One region of the Micromonospora cathayae genome, then DNA from elsewhere that is predicted to be linked to it. Evidence: predicted binding sites of a transcription regulator. Region 1 holds the regulator's gene; the other holds the start of a gene.
The links. Region 1 encodes HspR, which represses chaperone genes until heat shock. Its sites were predicted from a motif close to TTGAGTNNNNNNNACTCAA; they were not measured.
Positions count from the first base shown of each region.

Region 1 (4,914 bases):
CCCGACTGCCCGACTTCGGCTGGTTCAAGCAGTGGCTGCGCCGTCGGGCCGCCGCGGCCCGACGGATGGAACCGCTACCGACCCCGGACTGAGCCCACCGGTGCAGCGCCGGGCCAGGTTCACCAGGAAGGCCACGGTCCCGGTCGGCGTCCGCGTCGGCCGGGACCGGACCCGCCGGTACGGGTGGACCGGCCCGGCGGGCGGCCGGGCAAGACTTCCGGCCAGGGCTTCCCCGCTTTGCGCGACCGCGCTACCGTGTCGCCCCAGCAGGCCAGGTCCAGTGGCTGCCCGGTACGCCCCACGGGCGCGAGCGGAAGGTGCCGGTGCACGTGCCCGATTCGACGTTCCGCGGCTTCGCCAACCCGGTGGATCCGTCGCCGGCGGAGCTGCGGGCGTGGGCGTACCACCCGGACTCGGTGCCCCTGACGTCGATGCCGCAGGACTGGGACCTGCTCGTCTCCGGCGACCACCTGGTGACCACCCTCTTCGAGCTGGCCATGGACACGGCCTGCCCGGCCCGCCGGTTCGCCCTGCACTGCCTCTACATCTACGCCGCCGACGGCATCCGGACCGGCTTCCGGGCGCACCCGAAACGTCGGCTGCGGAAGCTGGTCGAGCACGCCGAACTCACCGGTGACCACCTGGTCCGCACCTGGGCGTACAACACCCGGGTACTGCTGGAACGGCCGGACCTCTTCGACTACCACGACTGGTGCGAGGGCGGCCTGGTCCGCGAGAACCGCCGCATCGGTTGACCCGGCACGACGCCGGGCCGCGACGAGTCCGGGCCGGAACGGGGGTCGGCCGCGACCGGGCAGAGCCGGGAAGCAGACGGGGCCGGGAAGCAGACGGGGCCGGGAAGCAGACGGGGCGGCGACCGGGCTGGACCGGTGCCGGGGTACGGGCCGGGACCCCCCGTGGTTCCCGGCCCGTGGCTCGGCACGGCATCCGTCCGCGCTCCCGCGCCGAACGGCCGCGATGTGGTGCCCCGACCGGCCACGGTTGTGGCGACCGGCCGTGGTTTCGGGTGGCTACCGGCCGGGCGGGGTGCCCCGGTGACCGGTACCGCCCCCGTCCGGGCGCCCGCTCGCGGCGGGACCGGACCGGCGTCCGTCGGTTCTCGGCGGTGCGGGTTTCGGCGGGCCGGGCTTCGGCGGCGCGGGCTTCGGGGCGTCCTTCCGGGCCCCCGGTCCGGACGTTCCGGGGCTTGCCGGCCCGGAGGCTCCGGATTTCGCCGCCCCGGACCCTGCGGCCCCGGACCCTGCGGCCCCGGACCCTGCGGCCCGGGGGCCGGAGGCAGCCGGCTCGCCGGCCTGGTCGGGCCCGGTGGTGTGGGGTTTCCGGTCGACCGCTCGACCGGGCTTGCCGGCGAACCGGCGGTCGGTGATCCGGTCGAACTTCTCCCGTACGGTCTCGGCCACCTCGTTCAACCGGTTCTCCGCCTGCTGGGCCACCCTGCGCGCCGACTCCGCCACCACTGGTCTCCGATACGCCCGAATCAACCCTTTTGCCCAGGCTAACCAACCGGGTCGGACCGCGCGGCACTTTCCCGATACCGGGAGGCGGAACCTGCCCGGCGCCGGGAGCCGCCTCCCCGGTACCGGAAGTCAGTGGGTACGGGCCGTACCGGGAGCCACCGGTACGGCCCAGCGGGGGAGTCAGTGGTCGCGGCGGGGCCGCCAGACCACCAGGGCGGTGGAGGTACGGGTGGTCGGGACGATGTCCCGCCCCGGGAAACGGACCATCGCCTCCAACTCGGCCACCCGCCGGTACGCGGCGTCCAGCTCCGCCTCCATGGCGGCGAGCCGGGCCTGCGCCTGCTCCAGGAGCTGCTCCAGGCCGATGATCCGCTTGATGCCGGCCAGGTTCACCCCGTCGTCCTGGCTGAGCCGCTGCACCTCGCGCAGCAGCACCACGTCCCGGACGCTGTACCGGCGACCACCACCGGCCGCCCGACCGGCCTGCACCAGCCCCAGCCGGTCGTACTGGCGCAGCGTCTGCGGATGCATCCCCGCCATCCGCGCCGCGACCGAGATCATCAGCACCTTGGCGTCGTAGGCAGGGTCACCCGAGCCGACGAACTCGTCCGCCATCCCGCTCACCTCCGCGAGTACTCCACCGTGACCGCCGGCGCGCGGGCCGCGCCCGAGGATCAGCGTCCGGGTCGGTTGGGACGCGCGTCGCCGCGCGTCGGTCTGTCAGTTGAAGCGACGCACCCGCGCGTCGAGATGTTCCCGGGCGGCCGGCGGCGTGTGCTCGGCGAACGTCTCCAACGCCTGACGGGCCTCGTCGGAGAGCCGGGACGGCACCACCACGTCCAGGGTGACCAGCAGGTCGCCGGCCTGCCCGTCCCGGCGTACCACGCCCTTGCCCCGGGCCCGCAGCACCCGGCCGGCCGGGGTACCCGGCGGCACCCGCAGGGTCACCGTGCCGTCCAGGGTGGGTACCCGCAGATCGGTACCGAGCACCGCCTCCGGGTACGTGATCGGCACGGTCAGGGTCAGGTCGTCGCCGGAGCGCCCGAACAGCTCGTCCGGGCGTACCTTCACGTGCACGTACAGGTCGCCGGCCGGGCCGCCGCGCTCGCCCGGCTCACCCCGCCCGGCCAGCCGGATCCGCTGGCCGTCGGCCACCCCGGCGGGAAATCGGACGTTGAGGGTACGGGTCTTCGTGACGCCGCCGGTGCCCCGGCACTCCGGGCACTTCTCCTCGACGACCGTGCCGACGCCCTGGCAGTTGCGGCACGGTTCGGCGAAGCTGAACGACCCCTGGTTACGGGTCGTCGTCCCGGAGCCCTGGCAGTGCGGGCAGGTCACCGGGGTGGTGCCCGGTTTGGCCCCGTTGCCGTGGCAGGTGTCGCAGACGCCGGGTGCCCGCAGCGTCAGCGGCAGGGTCACCCCGTGCACCGCATCGGTGAAGTCCAGCGCCACCTCGGCCTCGACGTCCCGGCCCTTGACCGGGCCCCGGGCCCGTCCCGGGCCGCCGGCCCCACCGCCGGAGAAGATCGAGCCGAAGAGGTCCGAGACGTTGCCCCCGAACCTTCCGCCGCCGCCACCGCCGCCACCGAACAGGTCGGAGACGTCGAACGGCACGCCGCCCGGCTGCCCGCCACCGCGCGCGTTACGGCGGAAGGCACCCGAGCCGAACAGGGAGCGCATCTCGTCGTACTCCCGACGCCGCTTGTCGTCGGAGAGGACGTTGTACGCCTCGGAGGCGGCCTTGAACCGCTCCTCGGCCCTCGGGTCGTCCGGGTTGTGGTCCGGGTGCGACTCCCGGGCCAGCTTCCGGTACGCCTTCTTGACCTCGTCAGCGGAGGCGGACTTGTCCACCCCCAGTACCGCGTAGAAGTCCTTGTCGATCCAGTCCTTGGCACTCACCGGTCCACCCCCTTCCCACCGACGTGCACCGGGCGTCCCGCCCACCGGTGCGAGGTGGGCGGGACGGCCCGGTCACGGGTCCACTCGTCTGTTCCGGGTCGGCGGCTACTCCGGGTCGGCGACGGCCACCATCGCCGGCCGCAGCAGCCGCTCGCCGAGCTGGTAGCCCCGGCGCATCACCTGGACGCACGTCGGCTCGCTGACCTCGGCCGAGGTCTGGTGCGCGACCGCCTCGTGCCGGGTCGGGTCGAAGGGGTCGCCCTGCTCACCGAAGGCGGTGAGACCGAACTTGCCCAGTGCCGTGGTGAGCTGCTCGGCGACGCTGCCGAACGGGCCCACCAGGTCGCCGTGCTCACGGGCCCGGTCCAGGTCGTCGAGGATCGGCAACAGTGCGGTCAGTACCGCACCGGTCGCCTGCTCACCGACCAGGGCCCGGTCCCGCTCGACCCGCTTGCGGTAGTTGGCGTACTCGGCGGTGACCCGTTGCAGGTCCCGGGTGCGCTCCTCCAGCTCGGAGCGGAGCGCCGCCAGCTCGGCGCCGAGCGGGGCGGCGGCCGGGCCACCGTCGGCCGGCTCGGCGGGGGCGTCCACCACGGGCGCGGCACCCGCGGGGGTCTCCACCGCCGTCGACTCGATCTCGATCTCGTCGACCACGACCTCGGCCTCTTCGACCAGGCCCCCGGCAGCCCCGGCGTCGGCCCCGGCGGAGCCGGTCGGCTCCACCGGGTCGCCCGGCGTCGAACCCGGAGTGTCCTCCGGTTCGGCGGCTCGTGGCTTGTCCGTCATGCGGCTACCTCAATCCCTCTGCCGTGGTGACCGGGCGGGAGGTCACTTCTTCCCGTCCTCGTCGACGATCTCGGCGTCGACCACGTCGTCGGCACCGGCCTTGGGGCCGGCCTGCGTGCCCCCGGGGCCGGCGGCACCCGGCTGCTCGCCGCCCTGCTCGGCCTGCTGCTGCGCGTAGAGCAGCGAGCCCGCCTGCTGGGAGACGGTGGCCAGCCGCTCGTGGGCCGACTTGATCTTCTCGATGTCCTGACCACCGAGCGCGCCACGCAGCTCACCGAGCGCCTCGTTGATCTGGTCACGGTTCTCGGCGGGCAGCTTGTCGCCGCTCTCGGCGAGGAACTTCTCGGTCTGCCACTGGAGCGCCTCGGCCACGTTGCGGGTCTCGGCCTCGTCGCGGCGGCGCTTGTCCTCCTCCGCGTGCTCCTCGGCGTCCCGGCGCATCCGCTCGATGTCGTCCTTCGGCAGCGAGGAGCCGCCGGTGATCGTCATCTTCTGTTCCTTGCCGGTGCCCAGGTCCTTGGCGTGCACGTTGACGATGCCGTTGGCGTCGATGTCGAAGGTGACCTCGATCTGCGGCACGCCGCGCGGCGCCGGCGGCAGGCCGGTCAGCTCGAAGGTGCCGAGCTTCTTGTTGTACGCGGCGATCTCCCGCTCACCCTGGAAGACCTGGATGAGCACCGACGGCTGGTTGTCGTCGGCGGTGGTGAAGACCTCGGAGCGCTTGGTCGGGATGGTGGTGTTGCGCTCGATC
Region 1 covers NZ_CP118615.1:1,473,268-1,478,181, reverse strand. Annotated here, with positions in the region: gene PVK37_RS06840 (cation:proton antiporter) at 1-92, shown strand, start outside; gene PVK37_RS06835 (hypothetical protein) at 324-755, shown strand; gene PVK37_RS06830 (heat shock protein transcriptional repressor HspR) at 1,659-2,093, opposite strand; gene dnaJ (molecular chaperone DnaJ) at 2,199-3,377, opposite strand; gene grpE (nucleotide exchange factor GrpE) at 3,483-4,163, opposite strand; gene dnaK (molecular chaperone DnaK) at 4,206-4,914, opposite strand, start outside.

Region 2 (4,914 bases), 3.3 Mb from region 1:
CGACACGGTGACGAGGTTCCGCTTGGTCAACCGGTCGAGGGGGCGGCCACGGTGCAACATCCGCCGAGCCTAGAAGATCACCGACCGTGCCGGGTGGCGGGTGGGACCGGCGTCCTAGACTCTGGCCGGCACCGAAGGATGGAACACCGATGCTGACGATGACGACCACCGGACCCGACGACAGTTCCGGGCTGCGTCCGTTGCCCGCCGCCGGCCGTGCTCCGGTGCTGGAGCGCGCCGGTCACGTCGTGCACGCCGCCCGCCGGCTCGGCGAGCTGGTGTCGCGTCGTCCCGCCGGGATCACCGGTCACCAGTGGAGCACGGCCGGTCGGGCCACCCTGGACTTCGTGGTGTCCGTCGCGGACACCGGTCGGCCCGCGTTCGCCGTGGAGATCGGGCCGCCGGTGGTCACCCCGGAGGCCCGCCGCGAGGTACGGATGCGGGAGGCGGTCTGCGCGGCGGTCGGCCTGCCGGTGCTGCGGATCGAGTCGACGACGCTGCGGCCGGGCCCGCACGGGCGACGGGTGGTCGAGTACCTCGTCGACGCCCGCTGCTACGCCGCCGGCACCGTGGAGCGGCTCGATCCCACCGATCCGGAGGATCCGACGGCGGAGGCGCCGGTCGGGTTCCGGGACATCATCGGACGGCTCCCGGACGGTCGACGCGGTCAGGTCAACGACCTGGGCGCGATCGCCCGCGCCGCCGCCGTCGAGGCGTACGTGGCCCGCCAGCTCGTCGATCCGATCCTGCGTGGTCTGCACGTGCGCTGGACCGACGGCCCGGCCGAGGGGTGGGGCTGGGTGGAGGTACGCCCCGGCCACTGCCTGGTCGAGCGGGTCCAGCTGCGACAGCAGCGGTTCTCCTGCGGGGTCGACCCGGCCCGGCTGGCCCAGGACCTGGCCGCCGCCGCCGTCGGTGAGCGGCTACGGACGCTGGACGCGGAGGAGCCGACCCTGGTGCCCCGCGCCGAGCTGGGCCGGGACGTCGACCGGTTACGGGCCCGCCGGGACGAGATGGCGGACGGGTTCCCCTTCGACCACCTCACGTTCGACTGACCGGTCCCGGTCACCTTCTCCCACCGGGCCCCGCCCGTTCCCACCCGGCACCGTCGACCCGCCGTTGAACCTTCCGGGCCGTGGGTCCGTACTCACGCGGGAACGGACAGGATCAGCTCGCCCGTGGTGGGCGGGGGCACGGTGGACCGAAAGGGAGAACCCAGCCATGCGCAGGTTCACACGCGCGCGCCGGTCGACGGGCGGCGCACGGAGTACGAGAGTGGTGGCGGTGGTCGGCACGCTCGCGGTGTTCGGGGGCATCGTCGCGGTGACCCAGATCTCGTCGGCCGAGGACCGCCGGACCGTCCCGGCCGCCTCGGCCGCCTGCGTCCCCCCGGCTCCCGGCGCGACCGCTCCGGACGGCCGGGGGACCACGGTGACCCGGCAGAACGGCCGGGACGTCCGCAGCCACTGGGGGGACGGCCAGATGTCGGTGCCGGAGTGCCGGTCCGGCGGTACCGCCTCGACCCGCGTGGTGAGCTGCCCGGACGTGGCCGCCGAGCTGCCCGGGGTGCCGGAGCGGGCACGGGCCGAGGTGGACCGGAACCTGGCCCTGCTCCAGACGCAGATCGCCGAGGCGGACCGGCGGCTGGCCGCCGACGGCGACCGGGGGGAGGAGTTCGTCCGGAACGCCGTCCTGCGGCCACTGGCCGACAAACGTCGGGCCACCCTGGACCGGATCGCCCTGGCCATCGCCCGGGAGGCCGCCCGGCCGGAGGGGCTGGACCGGCTGGCCGAGTGCCGGGTCACCACGGCCGGCGGTGACGGCAGCACCGGCGGCGACAACGGCAGCGGCGACGACGGTGGGGGCACCGACAACGGGCTGGACGTGCTCGCCGACGACTGCGACGACAGCCGGCTCCAGCCGCACGACGGTTTCCAGAACGGCCGGCGGTGCGTCAGCACGGCGTTCGGTGAGGTGGGCAGCGCGGCCGACAACCCGTCGCTGCTGATCACCCGGTTCCCCGACCGGGTCCGCGCCGGCCAGGCGTTCAGCCTGCGGGTGTCCACCCGGAACCTGGTCCGGGACCGGTTCCTCGCCGCCGGGCAGGGCGGCTACTACGTGGAGAGTTCCCTGCTCAACGAGGCGGGGCTGGTCCGGGGCCACTTCCACACCGCGTGCCGGATGCTCGGCAGCACCCGGACGCCGCCGGACCCGGCGGCCGTACCGGCGTTCTTCGTGGCGACCGAGGACGGTGGCGGCGGTGCCCAACCGGACGAGGTCACCATCCAGGTGCCGGGCCTGCCGGAAGCGGGCATCGCCCAGTGCGCGGTCTGGGCCGGTGACGGATCGCACCGGCTGCCGATGATGGAGCGGGCCAACCAGACCCCGGCGTTCGACGTGGTGCGGATCCGGGTCGGTCGCTGAACACCACCCGTGCCCCGGTCGGGTCGCCGTGCTCCCCGGCGGCCCGACCGGACCACCGCCGCGCGGATCCGCACCGACGCTGGTCCCGGTGCCGACGGGCCACCGGGGGAGCCCGTCGAGCATCGGATTCGGCCGTGGTCGCCGCCGGGCGCGGCGTGGAAGCAGGCGTGCGGGCCGTGGTGGGGGGTAAAGAGTGGCCCGACCGGCGTGGCCGATTTCCCAGCGTGACGCGCGGGCTCCCGTTGGTAATCCCGGCAGGCTGGTCAGCGGTTCTTGTACGCCTCGACGACCGACACCGGGATGCGGCCGCGCTCGGAAATCTCGTAGCCGTTCTTGGTGGCCCATTCGCGGATGGCCCGGTTCTGCTCACGATCCATTCCGGAGGTTGCCGGACGGCTGGGGCGACGGGCCCCCCGGTTGCTCTCGACCACGCCACGACCGATGCGCCGGCCAGCGTTGATGTACGGGTCCAGGGCCTTGCGGAGGACCCCGGCGTTTTCGTCCGACACATCGATGGTGTACATGACGCCGTCGAGCCCGAACTCGACCGTCCGGTCGGCCTTTCCGCCGTCGAGGTCGTCCGTGAGAACTGTGATTACTTTCCTGGCCATCGTCGATTACTCCTTGTGTGGCGCGGGGTGTGGCTAAGAGTTTGACGTATGGCACCGCAAATCCGCAACAATACGCGGCGATCGGCAATGTGTCGGCGCGCCGGAGGGCGGCGGAATCCGCCCACGGGCGGGAAATCGCCGGTCACGGCCATGCTCCGAAGGTGGGCCGACCAGCGCGGCGAGTGGGTGGCGTCGGGTCGCTTCGTGCTCCGGAGTTTACGCAACAAGGAAGACGTGATCCCCTTCACGTTCCCGTTATGCAAAACGTGCCACTCCCGTCACCTGTCGCGGTGTCGGTCACTCCGTCGGGTGCCGGTGCGGCGGGAACGCCGGCCGGGCCGCACCCGACGGGGTGGTATACGTGTCCTGGGTCACAGCCCGGAACAACGCGCCCCGTCCGGGACTTGAGTCAGGCACGCTCAAGTCAACCTGATGGCAGGTGTTCGATGGCAACCCTTCCGGTACTTCCCCTGACCGACGCCGTGCTGCTGCCCGGCATGGTCATCCCGGTGACCCTCGACCCGACCACCCAGGCCGCGGTCGACGCGGCCCGCGCCACCGGCGACCAGAAACTGCTCGCCGTGCCCCGCATCGACGGCGAGTACGGTCCCGTCGGCGCGGTCGCCACCATCGAGAAGGTCGGTCGGCTGCCCAGCGGCGAACCGGCCGCCGTCATCCGGGGGCTGGCCCGCGCCCGGATCGGTTCCGGTGTGCCCGGTCCCGGAGCGGCCCTCTGGGTCGAGGCGACCGAACTGCCCGAGCCCGAGCCGGCCGGCCGGGCCCGGGACCTCGCCCGCGAGTACCGCGCCCTGATGACGTCCGTCCTCCAGCAGCGCGGCGCCTGGCAGGTCATCGACGCGATCGAACGGATGACCGACCTCTCCGAACTGGCCGACTCCGCCGGATACGTCTCCTGGCTCACCCTGGGTCAGAAAGCCCAACTGCTCGCCGCCCCGGACGTCACCGCCCGGCTCGAACTCCTGGTCAACTGGGTCCGGGACCACCTGGCCGAGCAGGAGGTCAGCGAACGCATCAACAGCGACGTCCGGGAGGGGCTGGAGAAGTCCCAGCGGGAGTTCCTGCTCCGCCAGCAGCTCGCCGCGATCCGCAAGGAACTCGGCGAGGACGAGCCGGACGGCTCCGCCGACTACCGGGCCCGCGTCGAGGCCGCCGACCTGCCGGAGCCGGTCCGCGAGGCGGCGCTGCGCGAGGTGGGCCGGCTGGAACGGGCCAGCGACGCCTCCCCGGAGGCGGGCTGGATCCGTACCTGGCTGGACACCGTGCTGGAGATGCCGTGGAGCACCCGTACCGAGGACAACACCGACCTGGCGGCGGCCCGCGCGGTGCTCGACGCCGACCACGCCGGCCTGGCCGACGTCAAGGACCGCATCCTGGAGTACCTGGCGGTCCGCAACCGCCGGGCCGAACGTAACCTCGGCGCGGTCGGCGGACGCGGCTCCGGTGCCGTCCTCGCCCTCGCCGGCCCGCCCGGCGTCGGCAAGACCAGCCTCGGCGAGTCGGTGGCCCGCGCACTGGGCCGGACGTTCGTCCGGGTCTCCCTCGGTGGCGTCCGCGACGAGGCGGAGATCCGCGGCCACCGCCGCACCTACGTCGGCGCGCTGCCCGGCCGGATCGTCCGCGCCCTGCGCGAGGCCGGCTCGATGAACCCGGTGGTGCTGCTCGACGAGGTCGACAAGCTCGGCGTCGGGTACGCCGGCGACCCGGCCGCCGCGCTGCTGGAGGTGCTCGACCCGGCGCAGAACCACACCTTCCGGGACCACTACCTCGAGGTCGACCTGGACCTGTCCGACGTGCTGTTCCTGGCCACCGCCAACGTGGTGGAGACCATCCCCGGACCGCTGCTGGACCGGATGGAACT
Region 2 covers NZ_CP118615.1:4,808,352-4,813,265, forward strand. Annotated here, with positions in the region: gene PVK37_RS21530 (DICT sensory domain-containing protein) at 1-60, opposite strand, end outside; gene PVK37_RS21535 (hypothetical protein) at 150-1,055, shown strand; gene PVK37_RS21540 (hypothetical protein) at 1,285-2,424, shown strand; gene PVK37_RS21545 (histone-like nucleoid-structuring protein Lsr2) at 2,688-3,035, opposite strand; gene lon (endopeptidase La) at 3,482-4,914, shown strand, end outside.
Region 2: lon (endopeptidase La) is a predicted target of HspR. The motif match lies at 3,440-3,458, and genes of this name have one in related genera.